3 regions of the Streptomyces sp. NPDC101227 genome follow, and region 2 is predicted to be linked to each of the others. Evidence: riboswitches for the same ligand, from Rfam matches in the RefSeq annotation. Region 2 holds a riboswitch; each other region holds the start of a gene.
The links. A riboswitch is a leader RNA that binds a small molecule or an ion and turns the genes downstream of it on or off. The one in region 2 is predicted to bind cyclic di-AMP.
Positions count from the first base shown of each region.

Region 1: it holds a riboswitch for cyclic di-AMP, as region 2 does, so the genes downstream of both, ACIRPT_RS31855 (M23 family metallopeptidase) here and ACIRPT_RS16320 (NlpC/P60 family protein) in region 2, are expected to answer to the same signal.
Region 3: it holds a riboswitch for cyclic di-AMP, as region 2 does, so the genes downstream of both, ACIRPT_RS03745 (C40 family peptidase) here and ACIRPT_RS16320 (NlpC/P60 family protein) in region 2, are expected to answer to the same signal.

Region 1 covers NZ_JBIWOD010000017.1:150,013-157,123, reverse strand. Annotated here, with positions in the region: gene ACIRPT_RS31870 (GNAT family N-acetyltransferase) at 1-1,448, opposite strand, end outside; gene ACIRPT_RS31865 (HPr family phosphocarrier protein) at 1,596-1,877, shown strand; gene ACIRPT_RS31860 (GntR family transcriptional regulator) at 2,177-2,863, opposite strand; gene ACIRPT_RS31855 (M23 family metallopeptidase) at 3,070-3,882, opposite strand; cyclic di-AMP (ydaO/yuaA leader) riboswitch at 3,895-4,051, opposite strand; gene ACIRPT_RS31850 (M16 family metallopeptidase) at 4,293-5,660, opposite strand; gene ACIRPT_RS31845 (M16 family metallopeptidase) at 5,699-7,051, opposite strand.
Region 2 covers NZ_JBIWOD010000006.1:267,612-274,722, forward strand. Annotated here, with positions in the region: gene ACIRPT_RS16305 (alpha/beta hydrolase) at 1-383, shown strand, start outside; gene ACIRPT_RS16310 (NlpC/P60 family protein) at 626-1,714, opposite strand; gene ACIRPT_RS16315 (hypothetical protein) at 1,948-2,301, shown strand; gene ACIRPT_RS16320 (NlpC/P60 family protein) at 2,559-3,725, opposite strand; cyclic di-AMP (ydaO/yuaA leader) riboswitch at 3,733-3,917, opposite strand; gene pcrA (DNA helicase PcrA) at 4,125-6,620, shown strand; gene ACIRPT_RS16330 (peptidoglycan DD-metalloendopeptidase family protein) at 6,695-7,111, opposite strand, start outside.
Region 3 covers NZ_JBIWOD010000001.1:807,937-815,047, forward strand. Annotated here, with positions in the region: gene ACIRPT_RS03715 (adenosylmethionine--8-amino-7-oxononanoate transaminase) at 1-149, opposite strand, end outside; gene bioB (biotin synthase BioB) at 142-1,296, opposite strand; gene ACIRPT_RS03725 (8-amino-7-oxononanoate synthase) at 1,436-2,680, shown strand; gene ACIRPT_RS03730 (ATP-binding protein) at 2,868-3,296, shown strand; gene ACIRPT_RS03735 (LysR family transcriptional regulator) at 3,321-4,238, opposite strand; gene ACIRPT_RS03740 (LysE family translocator) at 4,327-4,986, shown strand; gene ACIRPT_RS03745 (C40 family peptidase) at 5,158-5,631, opposite strand; cyclic di-AMP (ydaO/yuaA leader) riboswitch at 5,635-5,835, opposite strand; gene ACIRPT_RS03750 (hypothetical protein) at 6,115-6,423, opposite strand; gene ACIRPT_RS03755 (ATP-dependent Clp protease proteolytic subunit) at 6,430-7,065, opposite strand.

The sequences.
Region 1 (7,111 bases), on a different contig from region 2:
AGGGCGGCGACGGTGCTGTCGGGGATCCGGACCGTGGGAACGGCGTGGCCCAGCGGGGCGGTGCCGTTGTGCCGGGCGCCCTTGGCGACCACGACCGGCTTGACGGCGGCCGTACGGCGGGCGAGCCGGGCGAACTTGCGGGGATTGCCGATGGACTCCAGATAGAGGATCACCACGTCGGTGTCCGGGTCGTCGTACCAGTACTGGAGGAGGTCGTTTCCGGAGACGTCGGCGCGGTTGCCGGCCGAGACGAAGGACGAGATGCCGGCGATGCCGCCGTCACCGGGGCCGCGTGCGTGCAGCCCGCTGAGCAGGGCGATGCCGATCGCCCCGGACTGGGTGAACAGACCGATGTGGCCCGCGCCGGGCATCTGTGGCGCCAGGGAGGCGTTCAGCCGGACGGCCGGGGCTGTGTTGATCATGCCGAAGGCGTTGGGCCCAATGAGCCGCATGCCGTACGAGCGGGCCTGGCGGAGCAGGGCCCGCTGCCGCTCGCGGCCTTCGGGACCCGCTTCGGCGTATCCCGAGGACAGGATCAGCACGCCCTGGACTCCGTGTTCGCCGCAGTCGCGGACGACCTCGGGGACATGGTCGGCGGGCACGGCGATGACCGCCAGGTCGACCGGGTCGGGGATCTCGCGCAGCGAGCGGACGGCGGGGACGCCTTCGGGGTCGAGGCGGTCCATGCCCTCGGGGAAGGCGTGGTTGACGGCGTGGGCGCGGCCGGTGAAGCCGGAGTCGAGGAGGTTGCGCAGGGTGGAGCGGCCGACGCCTCCGGGGGCGCGGCCCACTCCGATGACGGCGACCGAGCCCGGGGCGAGCAGCCGTTGGACGGAGCGGGCCTCGGCGCGCTGCTCCCGGCCGCGCATCACGGCCATGGACTGCTCGGTCGGCTCCAGGTCGAATTCCAGCCGGACCACGCCGTCCTCGAAGGTGCGCTTCTGGGTGTAGCCGGCGTCCGTGAACACCTTGATCATCTTGGAGTTCGCGGGCAGCACCTCGGCCGCGAACCGGCGGATGCCGCGCTCACGGGCCACCGCCGCGACGTGCTCCAGGAGGGCGGAGGCGACACCGCGGCCCTGATGGGCGTCCTGGACCAGGAAGGCGACCTCGGCCTGGTCGTCCTCGGGGTCCTTGGCGGGCAGCCCCTGGTCGTTGATCCGGTCATAGCGGACGGTGGCGATGAACTCGCCGCCCACCGTGGCGGCGAGGCCGACGCGGTCGACGTAGTCGTGGTGGGTGAAACGGTGGACGTCACGGTCGGACAGACGCGGGTAGGGCGCGAAGAAGCGGTAGTACTTCGACTCGTCCGAAACCTGCTCGTAGAACGAGACCAGCCGCTCGGCGTCGTCGGGGGTGATGGGGCGGATCTGCGCCGTGCCACCGTCGCGCAGCACCACGTCGGCTTCCCAGTGGGTCGGGTACGCGTGATCCGGCTGCGTCTGCATGCGGATAAGCGTACGGCGGGGCACTGACAACCGGCTCGGCATGCGTACGCTCGGTTTCAACGGAGCGTTGCCGGAGCGCTGCCGGAGCACTCCGGCAGCGTGAGAGACTGGTCTAGACAACTGTCACGTGACTTGAAGGGCATCACCATGGCTGAGCGCCGCGTCAATGTCGGCTGGGCAGAGGGCCTGCACGCCCGCCCCGCCTCGATCTTCGTCCGTGCGGCCACCGCGGCCGGCATCCCGATGACGATCGCCAAGGCCGATGGCAACCCCGTCAACGCGGCCTCCATGCTCGCCGTGCTGGGCCTGGGCGCCCAGGGTGGCGAGGAGATCGTGCTGGCCTCCGACGCCGAGGGCGCCGAGGCCGCGCTCGACCGCCTGGCGAAGCTCGTCTCCGAGGGCCTGGAAGAGCTCCCCGAGACTGTCTGAGTCGAGTCCTTCGGGATCCTTTTGCTTTCTCTGCCCGCGACCCCGCGGCGGCGACCCGAAACGGTTGCCGCCGCGGGGTCGTTTTATTGACGGCGAGGGCGTGGGCAGCGGGCATGGATCAACCGCGGGACGGAATTGCATGCAGTCGCTGAAACCGATTCACCGTACGGGCATACCGAAATCAGGGATCGCCGATTATCCGGGCGGACGCGCAGCGCGGAAATACCGGCATCACGAATAACGGGCACCATTACGCACCCCGCGGAAAATCCCGCACCCCTTTGTATACAGACCTCATGTTAATTACGGGCACGCGCCGTGTTGACGGGCCGTTTCGCATCCCTCACCGCGGCTGCGGCAGTCCGCAGCCGGTACACCGGAAGGGAGCGTTCGATATGAGTCGCCATCAGGGCGCGGGCCCGCTCCGCATCGCCCCTGGCCACCGCGTCCAGCACCGCGCCGTGTTCCTCCCACGAGTCGGTGGCCCGCGCGGGGAGTTCCACGGCGTACATCCACTCGATCTTGCGCCGTAGCTGCGTGAGCAGCGCCGTCAGACTGGGGCTGCCCACCGCCTGGGCGAGCGTCTCGTGGAACCAGCCGTCCAGTTGGCGCACGTCCGCGGGGTGACCGTGCCGGGCCCGCTCGCGGCCGAGCCGTACGAGGCCGCGCAGCACCTTCAGGTGGGCGGGGCTGCGGCGGACGGCGGCACGGGCGGCGCCCAGCGGCTCCAACAGGGCGCGGATGTCCAGCAGATCGGCCGCTTCCTGCTCGGTGGGCTCGGCGACGCAGGCGCCCGCATGCTGGCGGGTGGTGACAAATCCCTCGGACTCCAGGGTGCGCAGCGCCTCGCGGACCGGGACTCTGGAGACGCCGTAGCGGGCCGCGAGAATTTCCTCGATCAGCCGGCTCCCCGGCGCGAGCGCGCCGGAAACAATGTCATCGCGAATCGCCGTGCACACCGCATGCGCGGAAAGATGGCCTCGCATCGTCCGTGCCTCCGCCGTAATTCCCGGGAAACGCCGCCGATCGGCGGGTTTTCCGTGACTCTATTCGACCGGGACGACTTTTCCGACGGGCTCCGGGAATTCGGCGATATTTTTTGGCCAGGTGCCCGGACGGCCGGCGGCGGCCGACCGCCGGATACGCGGAAGCCCCGGCCGACGGCCGGGGCTCCACCAGGACACGCGGGGTGTCAGACGCCGACGCCGTGCGAGCGCAGATACGCGATCGGGTCGATGTCCGAACCGTAGTCGGGGCCCGTGCGGGCCTCGAAGTGGAGGTGCGGCCCGGTGACGTTGCCGGTGGCGCCGGAGAGGCCTATCTGCTGACCGGGGGTGACGGTCTGGCCGACCGAGACCCCGATGGACGACAGGTGGCCGTACTGGGTGTACGTCCCGTCGTGCATCTTGATCACGATGTTGTTGCCGTACGAGCCGCCCCAGCCGGCCTCCACGACGGTGCCCGAGCCGACGGCGTGGACGGAGGTGCCGGTGGCGGCGTGGAAGTCGATGCCGGTGTGACTGCCGGAGGACCACAGGCTGCTGGAGGCCTTGTAGCCGGTGGAGATGTAGGAGCCGGCTATCGGGGCGACGAAGGCGTTGAGCCGCTTGCGCTCCGCCTCGCGGGCCGCGCGCTCCTTGGCCTCCCGCTCCGCCTTGGCCTTCGCCTCGGCCTTCTTCTTGGCGGCCTCGGCGAGCCGCTGGGCCTCGTCGGCCGCCTTCTTCGCCGCGGCCTCGGCCTTCGCCTGCACTGCGGCGGCCTCGGCGGCCGTCTGCTGCGCGTCGGCCTGGGCCTCGACGCGGCTGGCGAGCTCGTCGCCCATCACGACGGCCTGCTGCAGGCCGGTGTCCTCGGTGTGCATCTCACCGCTGGCGGCCAGCGCCGGCGAGGCGACGGAGGCGACGACGCCGGTGGCCGCGAGGGTGGCCATCCCGGCGATCTTGCGGGTCGTACGGGCCGTGCGGCTGGCACGACGATGCTTCCCGGTGGCACGGGTGAACGCCATCTGGTGGCTTGTCCTTTCCTTCCTTCTCGCCTACCGGGTTAGCTGACGGGTTCGGAGCAGGAAGGTCTCCTACGGGCTCCTCCGAAGAGGGGCCCGATTCACCCCAGGGGACATGTGGGTCCCCGGCTCCCCTGGCTCGCGCCGTACGGGGACTCGGCGATGACTGTCCGGTGCCACTGTTGTGGCGGACCTGTGACGAACAGTCGGACCGACGCTAATCGGGACATCTTTCAATCGGCAAACAGAACCTGCCCTTTGTGCCGTACGCCACAAGGACACCGGGCAATCAGACGCAATATTCCGGACATACGACGGCTCCCGTGGCGGTCGTGCACCACGGGAGCCGTTGCGTCGATCGATGGCCGTCTCGTCACCCGGCCGGTCCCTGACGGTTTGTCAGGCAGTGGGTCTCAGCCGCTGACGACCGTCACCTCGCCGATGCCCAGTTTCCTGACGGGCTCCGCGATCTGCGCGGCGTCACCTACCAGGATCGTCACCAGGCGGTCCACGGGGAACGCGCTGACGGCGGCCGCGGTCGCCTCGACCGTCCCGGTCTCCGCGAGCCGGGCGTACAACTGTGCCTGGAAGTCGTCCGGGAGGTGCTGCTCCACCTGGTCGGCGAGGGTGCCCGCGACGGCCGCCGCGGTCTCGTACTTCAGCGGCGCGACCCCGACGAGGTTCTGCACGGCCACATCCCGCTCGGTGTCCGTCAGCCCCTCTGCCGCGAGGGTGCGCAGCACCTGCCACAGATCCTGCAGCGCCGGCCCGGTGGAGGCGGTGTCCACCGACCCGCTGATGGCGAGCATGGCGGCGCCGCTGCCGTCCGCGGAGGAGCGCAGCACCTGGCCGAAGGCACGCACCCCGTAGGTGTAGCCCTTCTCCTCGCGCAGCACCCGGTCCAGCCGGGAGGTGAGGGTGCCGCCCAGGCAGTACGTGCCGAGCACCTGCGCGGGCCAGACCCGGTCGTGCCGGTCGGCGCCGATACGGCCGATCAGCAGCTGCGTCTGGACGGCTCCGGGGCGGTCGACGATGACCACGCGGCCGGTGTCGTCGGCGGTGATCGCCGAGGGCTTCAGCGGCTCGGTGGTGGAGCCGCGCCAGGCGCCCAGAGTGTCGGCGAGCGCCGCGTCCAGGTCGACGCCGGTGAGGTCGCCGACGATGACGGCCGTGGCCGTGGCGGGCCGCACATGGGCGTCGTAGAAGGCGCGGACGGCCGGGGCGTCGATGCGCTCGACGGTCTCCTCGGTGCCCTGGCGGGGCCGCGACATCCGGGACGTGGCCGGGAACAGCTCCTTGGACAGCGCCACCGCGGCCCGGCGCGCCGGGTTGGCGAGCTCGTGCGGGATCTCGTCGAGGCGGTTGCGTACCAGCCGCTCGACCTCGCTTTCCGCGAAGGCGGGGGCACGCAGCGCGTCGGCGAGCAGGCCGAGCGCGCGATGCAGCCGGGACACCGGCACCTCGAGGGAGACCCGCAGGCCGGGGTGGTCGGCGTGCGCGTCCAGGGTGGCGCCGCAGCGCTCCAGCTCGGCGGCGAACTCCTCGGCGTCGTGCTTGTCGGTGCCCTCGGACAGGGCGCGCGACATGATCGTGGCGACTCCGTCCAGGCCCTGGGGCTCGGCCTCCAGAGGGGCGACGAGGTTGATCTCGACGGCAACGACCTGCTGGCCGGGGCGGTGGCTGGTCAGCAGGGTGAGCCCGTTGGCCAGTTGAGAGCGCTCGGGGGCCGGGAAGGCCCACGGCTTGGGCGCGCCGCCCTTGGGCTGGGGGTGGAAGTCCATGGTGGTCGCGGCGGAATCTGCGCGGGTGGTGGAGTCGCTCACCGGTCCGCCTCCTCCTTCTCGGTGTCGGCGGCCGGGTCGGCCGGGGCGGTCGGCTCCGTGGGCTCGTACACGAGCACCGCGCGGTTGTCGGGGCGCAGCCGGGCCTTGGCGACCGCCTGCACCTCCTTGGGGGTGACGTCCAGGACGCGCCGGACGGCGGTCAGCGCGAGCTGCGGATCGCCGAACAGGACGGCGAAGCGGCACAGTTCGTCGGCGCGGCCACTGACCGTGGCCAGGCGGTCCAGCCATTCGCGCTCCAACTGGGCCTGCGCGCGCTCCATCTCCTCGGGGCTCGGCCCCTCGGCGGCGAAGCGGGCCAGCTCCTCGTCGACGGCGCTCTCGATGGCGGGGACCTCCACGCCGCCCGACGTCTTCACGTCCAGCCAGCCCAGCGAGGGCGCACCGGCCAGCCGCAGCATGCCGAAACCGGCCGCGACGGCGGTGCGGTCGCGGCGCACCAGGCGGTTGTAGAGCCGGGAGGACTCGCCGCCGCCCAGGACCGTCAGCGCGAGGTCCGCGGCATCCGCCTCACGGGTGCCGTCGTGCGGCAGCCGGTAGGCCGCCATCAGGGCGCGGGAGGGCACTTCCTCCTCGACGACCTCGCGCAGCTCGCCGCCCATGACCTCGGGCAGCGAACCGTCGCGCGGCGGCTGTTTGCCATTGTGCGAGGGGATCGAACCGAAGTACTTCTCCACCCAGGCCAGCGTCTGCTCGGAGTCGATGTCCCCGACGATCGACAGGACGGCGTTGTTGGGCGCGTAGTACGTACGGAAGAACTCCCGCGCGTCCTCCAGAGAGGCCGCGTCCAGATCGGCCATCGACCCGATGGGGGTGTGGTGGTACGGGTGTCCCTCCGGGTACGCCATGGCCGTCAGCTTCTCGAAGGCCGTGCCGTAGGGGACGTTGTCGTAGCGCTGGCGGCGTTCGTTCTTGACGACGTCGCGCTGGTTCTCCATGGACTCGTCGTCGAGCGCGGTCAGCAGCGAGCCCATCCGGTCCGCCTCGAGCCAGAGCGCGAGCTCCAGCTCGTGGGCGGGCATGGTCTCGAAGTAGTTGGTGCGCTCGAAGCTCGTGGTGCCGTTCAGCGATCCGCCGGCGCCCTGGACGAGCTCGAAGTGGCCATTGCCGTTCACCTGCGCGGAACCCTGGAACATAAGGTGCTCGAAGAGGTGAGCCAGGCCCGTACGGCCCTTGACCTCGTGGCGGGAGCCGACGTCGTACCAGAGGCACACCGCTGCGACGGGGGTCAGGTGGTCTTCGGAGAGCACCACGCGCAGGCCGTTGGGCAGCCGGTGCTCGGTCGCTGTCAGGCCGCCGGAGCCGGCTTGTTCTGTGGCCGTGTGACCCATGGGCATGTACGTCCCTTCGATCCGCTTGCGAGGAAGTTCTGTCACTGTATGCAACCGCGC
Region 2 (7,111 bases):
CGGGCGCGCACTGCGCCGCCAAGCTCGCGCTGTCTCACCCGGACCGCTACCGCGCCGCCGTCGCCATGTCCGGCTACAACGACCCGGCACTGGAGCCCGACTCCCTCGCCGGCAAGGACCCCAAGCTGCGCATCGAGTCCAACCCGCTGCACATCCTGAAGGCCGCCAACGCCGCCGGCCGGCCGCCGCGTACGGCCCTGTTCGTCTCGGGCGCGGCGGGCGACGGCTACCAGGCGGGCATCGGCCTCCAGCAGATCGCGAAGCGTCCGACGACGGTTACCGTGCAGCAGATCGCGGCCAACGCGGGCGGTCACACGACGGCGGTGTGGCGCACCCAGGTGCCGGAGATCTTCCGGTGGCTCGGCCTGCAGGTCAGATCCTGAGAGCGCCGCACCAACCGGCCGCGAACTGGCCGAAGACAGAGCCCCCGGGGCGGCACCCCTGCGGAGGCGGAGGGCCCATCGGGTGCTGAGGGGCTGAGAGGCTGTCAGCCACCGTGGGCGCGGCCCGTGTCGACGTAGCTGCCGGCGTGCGGCCGTACTTCTCCGGTGCCGCGTACACACGGGACTCGGTAACGCCGGTCTGACGGCGACGTCGACTTCTGAGGCCGGCCCGCTGCCGGGGATCAGGCCGGCCGGGTCGCCGCCGCGAAGGGCATCTCGTCGATGGGGGCGATGCGGACCGGGGCCCCCGGATGCGGGGCGTGGATCATCTTGCCGTCGCCGATGTAGAGGCCCACATGGCTGATCCCGGAATAGAAGAACACCAGGTCACCCGGGGCGAGCTGGGACCGGTCGATGCGCGGCCCGGAGCCGATCTGGGTGTAGGTCGTGCGGGGCAGCGAGACGCCGCCGGACTTCCAGGCGGCCTGGGTCAGGCCGGAGCAGTCGAACGCCGAGGGGCCGGTCGCGCCCCAGACGTACGGCTTGCCGAGCGCGGCGTAGGCGAACGAAACGGCGTGCGCGGCACGGGAGTTGGGCGCCTGCGCTCCGGCGTCGTCCGGGGCCCCGGACGGGTCGGCCTCGGGCGTCATCCGCCGCCGCTGCTGCTCCGTCAGCCGGTTGAGCAGCGCCTCGGCGGAGTCCAGTTTCCGTACGATCGTGACGCGTTGGCGCCGCAGCGTGCCCTCGGTGCGCTCCAGCCGCTCCGCGGTGGCCTCGGCGCGGTCGCGGATCTGACGGACGCTGCCGAGCCGGCGCGCATATCCGGCCACCGCGTTCGCCTGATGGCTGCCCGCGCGCTCCAGGATCGTGGCGCCGTCCAGATAGCGCTGCGGATCGGCGGACATCATCAGCCGTACGGTCGGGTCCACGCCGCCGGAGCGGTACTGGTTTCCGGCCATCGTGCCCAGCTGGGCCTTGGCGGCGTTGAGTTTCTGGGTCCGGCGGGCGGCCTCGTCCTGGAGCCGGCTCAGCTCCGCGCGTGCGGCATCGGCCTGTTCCTTGGCGCCGTTGTAGTGCTGCGTCGCCACCTCTGCCTCCTGGTACAGCGCGTCGACCCGGCCCTTGACCTGGGCGGGGGTGGGGCGGGGAGCGGCCTGGCCGGTGCCGTCGAAGGCGGCGACGCCCGCGGCACCGGCAAGGGCCAGGGCGGCGGCCGTACGGGCGGTGCGGGCCGTACGGGCGGTGCGGGCGGTGCGGGCGGTGCGGGCGCCGCCCAGCGGTGCCGGCGGGTGCTGCTTGGTCTTGCGGTGCGACGCCACGGTGGCCGTCACTTCCTTCCGTACGGGCCGCGCATTCGTCGGCCGCCTGGAGTGAGGACGGTAAACCTGCACGTCACGGCATAGCGCCCAGTTGGCCGGAATTGACGGCTTTCGACCGCGAGTGGCGGGCGGATGAGCGAGTGTCCGCCGCGTACGGGGCCGTGCGCGGCCTGCCATGATCGAAGCGGCGATTACCGGCGCCCTGCCGGAAGGCGCGTGATATGCGGCGGATACGATCCCGCACTATGGACGTAGTAATCAATATCTTCGTCGGCCTGCACATCATCGGCATCGCCTCCCTGCTGGGCGGCTTCCTCACCCAGATGAAGGCGATGAGCGCGGGGGCCGCCCGCTTCGTGCCGGCCATGCTGCACGGCGCGCTGACGATGCTGGTCACCGGCATCGTGCTGGTCGGGCTGAACCAGGCCCAGGACCAGCCGGTCAACAACATCAAGATCGCCATCAAGATGGCCGTCCTGGTGGTGATCCTGGCGCTGGTCTACGTCAAGCGGGACGAGGAGAAGATCGCCAAGCCGCTCTTCGGTGCCGTCGGCGGGCTCACGATGGCCAACATCTTCATCGCGGTGCTCTGGACCTGAGACCGGCCCTGCGGAGTTCGGCTCCGGCCGCCCGGAACCCGGCTTCGACGCCCGCACCTCGGCTCCGGCGTCCACCCCGGCCCCCGGACCGGGCACCCGCTACATACGGCTCACCGCGCGGTCGTCCCTTCGAGAGGACGACCGCGCGGTGGCGTGTGGGGGGTGGGTCCGGGGCAGTTGTGCGGTAGGGGCCTGCGGCCCCCTTAGGGGAGCCCCGTAGGGGGCGAAGTCGTTCGAACCAGCCGCTCAGCCGCCGCTCAGGCCGGCCGCACGCTCCCGTAGATCGGGTCGTAGTAGATCGACTCCACCCGGACGTTGGCGCCCGGGTGCGGTGCGTGGATCATCTTGCCGTCGCCTATGTAAATGCCTACGTGGCTGATGTCGTCGAAGAAGAACACCAGGTCACCGGGCTTGAGGTCGCTGGTCGCGACCCGCTGGCCGACCTTGACCTGGTCCCACGTCGTACGCGGCAGATCGACCCCGGCCGCCTTCCACGCCGCCGCGGTCAGGCCCGAGCAGTCGTAGGAGCTCGGGCCGGTCGCGCCCCAGACGTACGGCTTGCCTATCTGGGCGCGGGCAAAGGCGAGCACCTTCTCCACCTGGGTGGAGCTGGTCGACCCGCCGCTGGTGGAGCCGCCACCGGTCGAGCCGCCGCCCGTCGTGCTGCCGCCGCTCTGGCGCTGCTGGCGCTCCTTCTCCGCCTGCTGGCGCGCCTTCTCGGCCTGCTGCCGCGCCAGCTCATCGGCCCGGCGCTTGGCGGCCGCCTCCTTCTGGCGCTCCAGCTCCGCCAGCCGCGCCTTCTCCTGCGCGGTCAGCCGGGACAGCAGCTGCCGCGCCTCGGCCAGCTTCTCCTGGACGGACCGCTTGGACTCCTGCAGCGAGGTCTGCGTCCTCTGGAGCTGCTCCAGGCTGGAGGTCGCCTTGGCCCGCTGCCGGGCGGCGGCCGCCTGCTGCTCCTGGTAGTCGGTGACCGCCTGCTTCTGCCGGCCGGTGAGCCGCTCCATCAGGTGCGTACGGTCGAAGAATTCCTGCGGGTCCTTGGCGAGCATCAGCTGCGTCGTGGGGTTCATCCCGCCGGTGCGGTACTGCGCGGAGGCGAAGGTGCCCAGCTCGCGCCGGGACTCGTTCATCTTCTGTGCGCGCTTGGCGGCGGCGTCGAGCAGGCCGTTGACGGTGGCGCGCTGGTGCTCGGCGCCCTCCTTGGCGGCGTTGTACTTCTGGGTGGCCACCTCGGCCTGACGGTAGAGCCCGTCGACCTTCTGCTTGACCTCTTCGATGGTGGGCTTGGGAGCCCTGGGGGCGGCGTCGGCGGACTGCGAGAGCAGGGTGACCGAGGCGAGGGCGGCAGTGGTGAGCCCGGCGGCCGTACGACGGCTCCCGGGCGAGGTGAGTATGCGGGTGCGCGGCTTGCGGTGCGACGCCAAGGCCGGCGACTCCTTCCGTGGACCGCCTACCGGGTTAGCTGTCGGGTTCGGGCGGTGTCGATGACGGAAGGCTTGCCCTACGGTCGATGCGTCCGCTGCTGGCGGCCGCACCGGCCGATTCACCCCGGTGGTGCTGGTGGGTCCCCGGCTCCGGGTGCCTGGTGGCAGGGCCGGACTCGGCGGAGGCGGCCCGTGCAGACGCTGTCGTCCGCGGGGAAACGGGCTGCCCGAGCAGGCACGGTAGCCAACTCGTGTGACTCCTGTGAAGGCTGATGTTCGATATGCCCGAAACCTTTTTGTGACCTTAACGCGATCTCGGGGATGCGGGCCGCGGGCCGGGGGCCGGATCTGGAGAGGTGGCGGCGGGCTGTCAGTGCGGCGGCCTAGACTCGGTGGGCGATGAGCAGCCTCTTTGACGACAGCTTCCTGGCGGACCTCGGCCCCAAGCACGAGGACGAGCCCCCGCCGCCCCCCGAGGACGAGCACGGCCCGGCCCCGGAGGAGATTCCCGCTGACCTCTTCGACGGAAAGTTCCACGGGAATTTCGACGCACCGGTGCCCCAGGAGGCGTACTACCGCGACGGCGCCGCCCGCCCCGTCGTCGACCCCGCCGCGCTGCTCGAGGGGCTCAACGACGAGCAGAAGGCCGCCGTGGCGCATCACGGCAGCCCGCTGCTGATCGTCGCCGGCGCCGGCTCCGGCAAGACCCGGGTGCTCACCCACCGCATCGCGCATCTGCTCGCCGAGCGCCATGTCCACCCCGGCCAGATCCTCGCGATCACGTTCACGAACAAGGCCGCGGGCGAGATGAAGGAGCGCGTCGAGGACCTCGTCGGGCCCCGCGCCAACGCCATGTGGGTCTCCACCTTCCACAGCGCCTGCGTCCGCATCCTGCGCCGCGAGTCCAAGAAGCTCGGCTTCACCTCGTCCTTCTCGATCTACGACGCCGCCGACTCCAAGCGCCTGATGGCCCTGGTCTGCCGCGACCTCGACCTGGACCCCAAGCGCTTCCCGCCCAAGTCCTTCAGCGCGAAGATCTCCAACCTCAAGAACGAGCTCATCGACGAGGAGACCTTCGCCGGGACGGCCGCCGACGGCTTCGAGAAGACCCTGGCCGAGGCCTATGCGATGTACCAGTCGCGGCTGCGCGAGGCCAACGCCCTGGACTTCGACGACATCATCATGACGACGGTCAATCTGCTCCAGGCCTTCCCGGATGTCGCCGAGCACTACCGCCGCCGCTTCCGCCATGTCCTCGTCGACGAGTACCAGGACACCAACCACGCCCAGTACACCCTCGTCCGCGAGCTGGTCGGCCCGGGCACGGACGAGATGCCCGCCGCCGAGCTGTGCGTCGTCGGTGACGCCGACCAGTCGATCTACGCGTTCCGCGGCGCCACGATCCGCAACATCCTCCAGTTCGAGGAGGACTACCCGGACGCCACCACGATCCTGCTGGAGCAGAACTACCGCTCGTCGCAGACGATCCTGTCCGCCGCCAACGCCGTCATCGAGCGCAACGAGAACCGCCGCCCCAAGAACCTCTGGACCGACGCCGGCGCCGGCCCCAAGATCACCGGCTATGTCGCGGACACCGAGCACGACGAGGCGCAGTTCGTCGCCGACGAGATCGACCGGCTCACGGACGCCGGAGACGCCAAGTCCGGCGATGTCGCCGTCTTCTACCGCACCAACGCCCAGTCCCGCGTCTTCGAAGAGATCTTCATCCGGGTCGGGCTGCCCTACAAGGTCGTCGGCGGCGTGCGCTTCTACGAGCGCAAGGAGGTCCGCGACGTCCTCGCCTATCTGCGGGTGCTCGCCAACCCCGAGGACACCGTCCCGCTGCGCCGGATCCTGAACGTCCCCAAGCGCGGCATCGGCGAGCGCGCCGAGGCCATGATCGACGCCCTCTCCTCCCGCGAGAAGATCACGTTCCCGCAGGCGCTGCGCCGCGTCGACGAGGCGTACGGCATGGCCGCCCGCTCCGCCAACGCCGTCAAGCGCTTCAACGTCCTCATGGAGGAGCTGCGCACGATCGTGGAGTCCGGCGCCGGGCCCGCCACGGTCCTGGAAGCCGTCCTGGAGCGCACGGGCTATCTCGCCGAGCTCCAGTCCTCCACCGACCCCCAGGACGAGACCCGGATCGAAAACCTCCAGGAACTCGCCTCCGTGGCCCTGGAGTTCGAGCAGGAGCGCGGCGAGGAGAACCCGGGCACGCTCTCCGACTTCCTGGAGCAGGTCGCGCTGGTCGCCGACTCCGACCAGATCCCCGACGAGGACGAGGACGGCAGCGGCGTCATCACGCTGATGACCCTGCACACCGCCAAGGGCCTGGAATTCCCGGTCGTCTTCCTCACCGGCCTCGAAGACGGCGTCTTCCCGCATATGCGCTCCCTGGGCCAGACCAAGGAGCTGGAAGAGGAGCGCCGGCTCGCCTATGTGGGCATCACGCGCGCCCGCGAGCGGCTCTACGTCACCCGCTCCACGATGCGCAGCGCCTGGGGCCAGCCCTCGTACAACCCGCCCTCGCGTTTCCTGGAGGAGATCCCGGACGACTATGTCGAGTGGCGGCGCACGGGTCCCGCCACGCCGTCCGCCTCGATGGGCGGGCTGTCGTCGCGCGGTGGCGGTGGCGGGGGAGGCTTCGGCGGGGGCATCGGGTCCTCGCTGTCCTCGTCGCGCGCCAAGGGGCCGAGCGGCTTCGCCACGCGCCGGGCCACGGACCGGCAGGTGGCCTCGCTGGCCGTCGGCGACCGCGTCACGCACGACAGCTTCGGCCTGGGCACGGTCGTCGGCGTCAAGGGCAGCGGAGACAACGCCGAGGCGACCATCGACTTCGGCGGCGAGAAGCCGAAGCGGCTGCTGCTGCGGTACGCGCCGGTGGAGAAGCTGTAGCGGTACGCGGCGGGGCCTCGGCGTAGCGGTACGCGGCGGGGCCCCTGCGGTACGTCAGCCGAAGTGGGCGCCGGTTAATCCGGGTTGAGGCCGTGGCTGTGCAGCCACGGAATCGGGTCTATCGCCGAGTCGCCACCGGGCCGTACCTCGAAGTGCAGATGCGGGCCGGTGGAGTTGCCGGAGTTGCCCGAATACGCGATCTGTTCCCCGGCCTTGACCGAACCGGAACGGATCTTGGTGCTGCTGAGGTGGCAGTACCAGGTCTCCGTGCCGTCGGGCGCCGTCACGATCGCCATGTTGCCGTAGGCGGAGTTCCACTGGGTGCGTACGGTGCCGTCGGTGGCGGCCATGACGGGGGTGCCGTAGCTGACCGGGAAGTCGATCCCGGTGTGTACGGACATCCAGTTCACGCCGGCCTGGCCGAAGAGCGCGCTCAGTCCGTGCTGGGTGACCGGCAGCACGAACTTGGGCCGCAGCGCCTCCTTGCGGGC
Region 3 (7,111 bases), on a different contig from region 2:
TCGACGGGCCGGGCGAGCCGCAGCCGTACGCCCGACGCCGACTCGACCAGCAGCGGCTCGGCGCGGCCGGGCATCGGCCCGTACGGATGCCAGACGTGCTGCCGGTCGAGTGAGAGGAGTTCCCCAGGGGTGAGGGCCGGCTCAGGCATTGGGCGGAAGGTCGGTACCGGCGCCGCGGCGGCGCACCGAGACCAGGTCCCGGCGGGTCTCGTCGGAGGGGGGCGCGGCGACCGTGGCGGCGGCGACCTCGGCGGCCGGCTCGGGTACGGCGTCCGTGCCCTGCTCCGCGTCCGTACGGTGCTCCGGCAGCGTCGTGGTGTCCGTGCCCTCGACCTCGAACCCGGCGTCCGCGATCATCGCCAGGTCGTCCTTGCCGGCCTGGCCCTCGCTGGTCAGGTAGTCGCCGAGGAAGATGGAGTTGACCAGGTGCAGGGCGAGCGGCTGCATGCTGCGCAGATGCACCTCGCGGCCACCGGCGAGCCGTACCTCCACGTCCGGGCAGACGAACCGGACCATTGCCAGGATGCGCAGCGCGCGCTGCGGCGTGAGGTTCCATTCCTTGGCGAGGGGGGTGCCCTCGAAGGGGATCAGGAAGTTCACCGGGACGGAGTCCGGGTCCAGCTCGCGCAGCGCGAAGACCACATCGACCAGGTCTGCGTCGCTTTCGCCCATTCCGGCGATCAGTCCCGAGCAGGCGGACATGCCCGCCGCCTGGGCCTGCTGGACCGTGGAGACCCGGTCGGAGAAGTCGTGTGTGGTGCAGATGTCGCCGTAAGTGGCTTCTGAGGTATTGAGGTTGTGGTTGTACGCATCGGCGCCCGCCGTGCGCAGACGTTCGGCCTGGCCGTCGGAGAGCAGGCCGAGACAGGCGCACACCTCGACGCCCTCGTTCTGCTCCTTGATGGCGGAGATGGTGTCCGAGACGCGGTCCACGTCCTTGTCGGTGGGCCCGCGGCCACTGGCCACCAGGCAGACCCGCTTGGCGCCGCCGGCCACCCCGGCGGCGGCCGCCTTGGAGGCGTCATCGGGCTTGAGCCAGGTGTACTTGAGGATCTCGGCCTTCGACCCCAGCCGCTGGGAGCAGTATGAGCAGTCCTCAGGGCACAGACCGGACTTGAGGTTGACGAGATAGTTGAGCTTGACCCGCCGCCCGAACCACTGGCGGCGTACCTTTCCGGCCGCGGCCACGACATCGAGCAGTTCGTCATCGGACGTCGCCAGCACGGCGAGCGCCTCTTCGCGGGTCGGCAACTCGCGCCGCAGTCCCTTGTCCACCAGCGTGTTCAACAGGTCCATGGCGTTGATCCTGACGTACGCCACCGCCCCCGGCCAAGGAGGATTCCCACAACACGGCGTGTTCGGGGTGTGTGTATCGCCACACCGTGGCCGTGCGGAACGACCGCTAACGTCTATCGACAGCCCACAATCGAGGCCGATGGACGAGGCCGCCAGACGAAGGACGCCGATGCTTCAGGACTCCGCCCCGTCGCCGCTCCGCGACGCCTCGCCCGCGACGCCCGCCGAGCCCTCCCGGCGGACGCGGGGCGCGGCCTTCGACTGGATCGACGAGGCGCGCGCCGAACGCCGGCGGGCCGGGCTGGTCCGTACGCTGCGCCCGCGGCCCGCCGACTCCCCGCTGCTGGACCTCGCCGGCAACGACTACCTGGGACTCGCCCGGCACCCCGAGGTCACCGATGGCGCGGCCCGGGCCGCCCGCCAGTGGGGCGCCGGCGCCACCGGATCCCGGCTGGTCACCGGCAGCACCGAACTGCACGCCCGGCTGGAGGCCGAACTCGCCGCGTTCTGCGGCTTCGAGGCGGCCCTCGTCCTGTCCTCCGGCTACGCCGCCAACCTCGCGGCCATCACCGCACTCACCGCCCAGGGCACCCTCGTCGTCTCGGACGCGGGCAACCACGCCTCCCTGATCGACGGCTGCCGCCTCTCGCGGGCCCGTACGGCGGTCGTCCCGCACGCCGACCCGGAGGCCGTACGCGAAGCGCTCGGCGGCCACGACGGCCGGGCGCTCGCCGTCACCGACTCGGTGTTCTCGGTCGACGGTGACGCCGCGCCGCTGACCGCCCTCACCGCCGCCTGCCGGGCACACGGCGCGGCCCTCGTCGTCGATGACGCGCACGGCCTGGGCATCCTGGGCGAGGGGGGCCGCGGCGCGATGGCGGCCGCCGGACTGGCCGGGGACGCCGATGTGGTGACCACCGTGACGCTCTCCAAATCGCTCGGCTCCCAGGGTGGCGCCGTGCTCGGCCCGGCGCGGGTCATCGAGCATCTGGTCAACACCGCCCGCTCGTTCATCTTCGACACCGGGCTGGCCCCGGCGGCGGCCGGTGGCGCGCTCGCGGCGCTGCGGCTGCTGCACCGCGAACCGGAGCGCGCCACCCGGGTCCGCGGGGTGGCCCGGGAGCTGCACGCCCGGCTCACCGCGGCCGGTCTGGTGGCCGTACGGCCGGATGCCGCCGTGGTTTCCGTACGGGCCCCCTCTCCGGAAAAGGCGGTCCGCTGGGCGGCCGATTGCCGGGAGGCGGGACTCGCGGTCGGCTGTTTCCGGCCACCGTCCGTTCCGGACGGGATCTCCCGGCTGCGGCTCACCGCCCGGGCGGACCTGACGAGCGAGCAGGTCGACACGGCGGTGGCCGTGATCACCGCGACCGCACCGCCGACCTGAGCCTCTCTGGCAGCCCAAATGCCGTCTTGTGTCGCAGAGTTCACCGCATTGGGCGACATATATCCGCACATCTCGGTGGATCGGCCGCAACACCGTCGGCAAGGGTGACACTCTGGCGCGCACAGCACCGGCCCGGGGCCCCGGCGGACATCCGCCACGGCCCCGGCGGGAAAGGGACGGCGTCACGATGGCAGACCACCAGGAATCCTCACTCACCCTGCCGAGCGCCCCGGCCTCGGTATCCCTCGCCCGCAGGCATGTGCTCGAGGTGCTCGCCGCATGGGGCCTGCCCGCCGACACGGAGTACGCCGACGCCGTCCGCCTGATCGTCTCCGAGCTCGCCACCAACGCCGTCCAGCACACCTTCGGCCAGTCCCCGACCTTCACCGTCGCCCTCCGCCTCGACCGCGCGCAGCTGCTGCGGATCGGCGTCACCGACAGCCACCCGCGCCGGCCGCGGCGGCTGCCCGCCGCCGTCCAGCAGGACAACGGACGCGGCATGGTCATCATCCGCTCGCTCGCGGCGGAATCCGGCGGCCGGCTGAGCGTCGTGCCCACCGCGTGCGGCGGGAAGACCGTCAGCATCGCGATGCCGTGGACGGTCGGCGTCCGCTGACGCGCCGCAGGGGCGCGTCACCCGTCATGGCGCCCCGGACTTGCGGGTGAACGCGCCGTGCAGCAGGGCCCGCAGGGTGTCCGCGGCCGGGGTGCCGCCGCCCGCGCGGTAGGCAACGGAGATCGTGCGGTGCAGCTCGGGCGGATCCAGCGGGCGGATGCCCAGCGGGGTCACCGAACCGGTCGCCATCATCTGCGGCACCACCGCCACCCCGAGGCCGGCGCTCACCAGGGCACACACCACCCCGTAGCCCGGTGACTCGCAGCGCACGGCCACGCTCGCCCCCGCGGCCGCCAGCGCCGCCTCCACCGCGCGCCGGTTGGGATTGGCCGGCGCCATGCTGACCAGCGGCTGCCCGGCCAGCTCCGACAGCGCCAGCCGCCCGCTGCCCGCCGACAGCGCATGCCCGGGGGCCGTGACCAGCACCAGCTCCTCGGTCAGCAGCGGCGCCAGCCGCACCCCGTCCGGCACCGGCACCGCCTCGCCCGGCACATACTCATGCGTCAGCGCCAGATCCACCTCGCCGAGCGCCACCGCCGTCATCTCCTGAGGTGGTACGAACTCCGTCACGCTCAGCTCCACATCCGGGTGGGCCCGCCGGAACGCGCTCAGCGCGGGCGGCAGCAGATGCGTACCGGCCGTCTCGAACGTGCCCACCCGCAGCCGGCCGCCCGACAGCCCCGCCAGCCGGGACAGCTCGTGCCGCGCCAGGTCCAGCTCGTCCAGCACCCGCCGGGCCCGTACGAGCAGCAGCTCACCGGCCGCCGTCAGCCGGGCGCCGCGGTGGTGGCGCACCAGCAGCGCCGTCCCCGTCTCCCGCTCCAGCTTGGTGAGCTGCTGGGAGAGCGCGGGCGCGGTGTAGCCGAGCCGCTCGGCGGCCCGGGTGATCGAGCCGGCCTCCGCCACGGCCACCAGGGCGGCCAGCCGCGTGGGGTCGTACACAGAGACCCGCCTCCCTTAAGAACCTCTTCAGGCTGACCCAGGAGATTGCCAATACCTATTAAAGGCTCCGACGGGCGATGCTGCTGTCATGGACGGACATCTGATGGCTTTCACCGGCATCGCCGCGGGCATGGTCGCCATGCCGGGCGCGGACTTCGCGGTCGTGGTGCGCAACGCACTCGCCTCGCGCCGGGCGGGGGTGGCGACCGCCTTCGGGGTCGCGGGCGGACTGCTCGTGCACACCGCGCTGGCGGTGGCCGGGCTGGCGGCGGTGCTGGTGGCCGTGCCCGCGCTGTTCGAGACCGTCCAACTCCTGGGCGGTGCCTATCTGTTGTATCTCGGCGCCCGTGCACTGATCGCGGTCGCCCGCCGCCCTGCGGCCGACCGGCAGGCGGCCGGCGCGCAGGGCGGGGCCCCCGGTCCGCACCCGACGGCCGGCCCCGGCACCGCGCCATATCTGCGCCAGGGCTTCTTCACCAATGCGCTCAACCCCAAGGCCCCCGTTCTCTTCCTCAGCCTGCTGCCGCAGTTCGTCCCGGCGGGGCAGCCCGCGCTGCCCCGGACCCTGCTGCTGGCGGCCATCGTCGTCGGCATGGCGGCGGTGTGGTTTCCCGCCGTGGCGCTGCTCGTCGACCGGCTCGGCGCCTGGCTGCGCCGTCCGCGGGTGTCCCGCGCCCTGGAGGCCACCACGGGAGCGCTGCTGACCGCCCTGGGCGGCATTCTGCTCGCCGAGCTGGTCCTCACCTGAGCCGCCGGGGCCGGCGTGAGCCCCCGGCGCGGGCGGCGCGGTTACCGGACCGGCGGCGGGCGGGAAGCTCCCGCACGCCGCCGCCATCAATGGCTCGCTCAGTTCGCCGGTCACTTCGCCAACGTACCCAAGGCCACTGACAATTGACCGTGACCTGCCGATCGCCGCAGGTCAGCCCACCCGCCCGTACCAGACGGCGGAGCTCCAGATCCTCTCCAGCCGGACCACCGCTCCCTCCTTCGGCGCATGCCAGATCCGGCCGCTGCCCGCGTAGATGCCGACGTGGTACACGCCGCGGCCGCCATGGAAGAAGACCAGATCGCCGCTTCTGCGCGCCGCTCGGGTGACATGGCTGGTGTCGTTGTACTGCGCGGCCGCGGTCCGTGGCAGCGCCTTGCCCGCGTGCTTGAACGAGTACCTAGTCAGCCCCGAACAGTCGAAGCGGTGTGGGCCTTGGGCGCCCCACTGGTAGGGGGAGCCCCGCTTCGAGGCGGCGATCCGCAGGGCCTTCGAGGAGACGGCGGCCGCCTCGGCGTCGGCGGTCGCTCCTGGCGCCACAGTGGTGCCCGTGATCGTGACCATCGTGAGGGCGGAAACGGTGCCGGCGCGTGCCAGCAGATGCGGCAGATGTCCACGCATGCTCATGCGCAACCCTTCGTCAGCCGCCTGCGAAGGGGGACCTGTCGGGTTCGGGCAGGCGAAGAGTGCCCGGCCGTGCGTACGGCTTCACCCCAAGGAGCCCTCGGCCACGAGTGCCGGGGCCCCGTCGTGCTCGGGTCCTCCGCTCCTGCCGATCCAACCGCGTCGACCTGACATCCGGACGGCGGCAGGATTAGGCGTCCGCCCGGACCGCCCCGTCGCGGTGGCGGGGCCTTGTCGTGGAGGGATCTTCACGCCGCCACCGCCCGAAATCCGGTAAGAAATGCGCTGCGTGACATTGGTCACATTTACACCGAATGGTGACTTATGTCGGTTTTCACGAGGTGGAGTCGGCGGAGGGTGAGCCCGGGACCAGGGGTGACGCGTCAACTGCCGCGTGACAACCGGGTGCGCTCTGCAAATCGTCGACTCCCTGTAACGAGCGCGTCTGTTACGCCGTACGGGCTCCTCGGCCGGGCGCGTGTCGGATCACGGCTCGGGCTGCGGCGGTACCGCGACCAGCCGGGCCCGGCGTTCGCCGTCCAGGACCCGCAGCGCCCGCGTCAGCGTCCCGGAATGCAGCTCGCTCTCGCCGCGCTGATGCATCAGCGCCAGCGCGTCGCGCAGTCCGGCCGCCTTGCCGACCAGTGCCTGAGCCGCGCGCAGGCCGCTGTAAGTGCCGTTTCCGCGCGCCGGATTGATCCGGCCCAACAGGTCCAGTACCTCCAAGTACCGGTCGATCACTTCACCCTCGGCCCGGGTCAGCGCGGGCAGCGGCGGCAGCTCCGGTGGCAGCACCTGAGTTCACCGCGCGCCGAGCTGGGCGGCCGGCTGCTTGCGGCCGCGGGTGAGGCCGTCGATCAGGCCGTACTCCTGGGCGCCGTGGGCGTCGAAGATCTTGTCGCGCTCGATGTCCCTGGCGATCAGTTCGCGCGGCTGTCCGGTGTGCAGGGCCAGCAGCTCCTCCAGTTTGTCGCGGGTGCGCAGCAGTTCCGTCGCCTGGATCTGCAGATCGGAGGCCTGGCCCTCGATCGGCTCGGGCAGTGACGGCTGGTGGATGAGGATGCGGGCGCTCGGCAGGGCCATCCGCTTGCCCGGCGTGCCGGCGGCCAGCAGCACCGCGGCCGCGGAGGCGGCCTGCCCCAGGCACACCGTCGCGATGTCGCAGGAGACGAACCGCATCGTGTCGTAGATCGCGGTCATCGCGGTGAAGGAGCCGCCGGGGGAGTTGATGTAGAGCGAGATGTCCTGGTCCGGAGCGGCGTGTTCCAGGTGGATGAGCTGCGCCATCACGTCGTTGGCGGAGGTGTCGTCGACCGTGGTGCCCAGGAAGATGATGCGCTCGCTCAGCAGCTTGGAGTACGGGTCCAGGGTGCGCACGCCGTCGGTGGTGCGCTCGGTGAACTCCGGCAGGACATAGCGGGCCGTCGGTCGCAGCATGACTGCTCCTTCTGCTTCTCTGTAAAAAATGTACAGGATGTACATC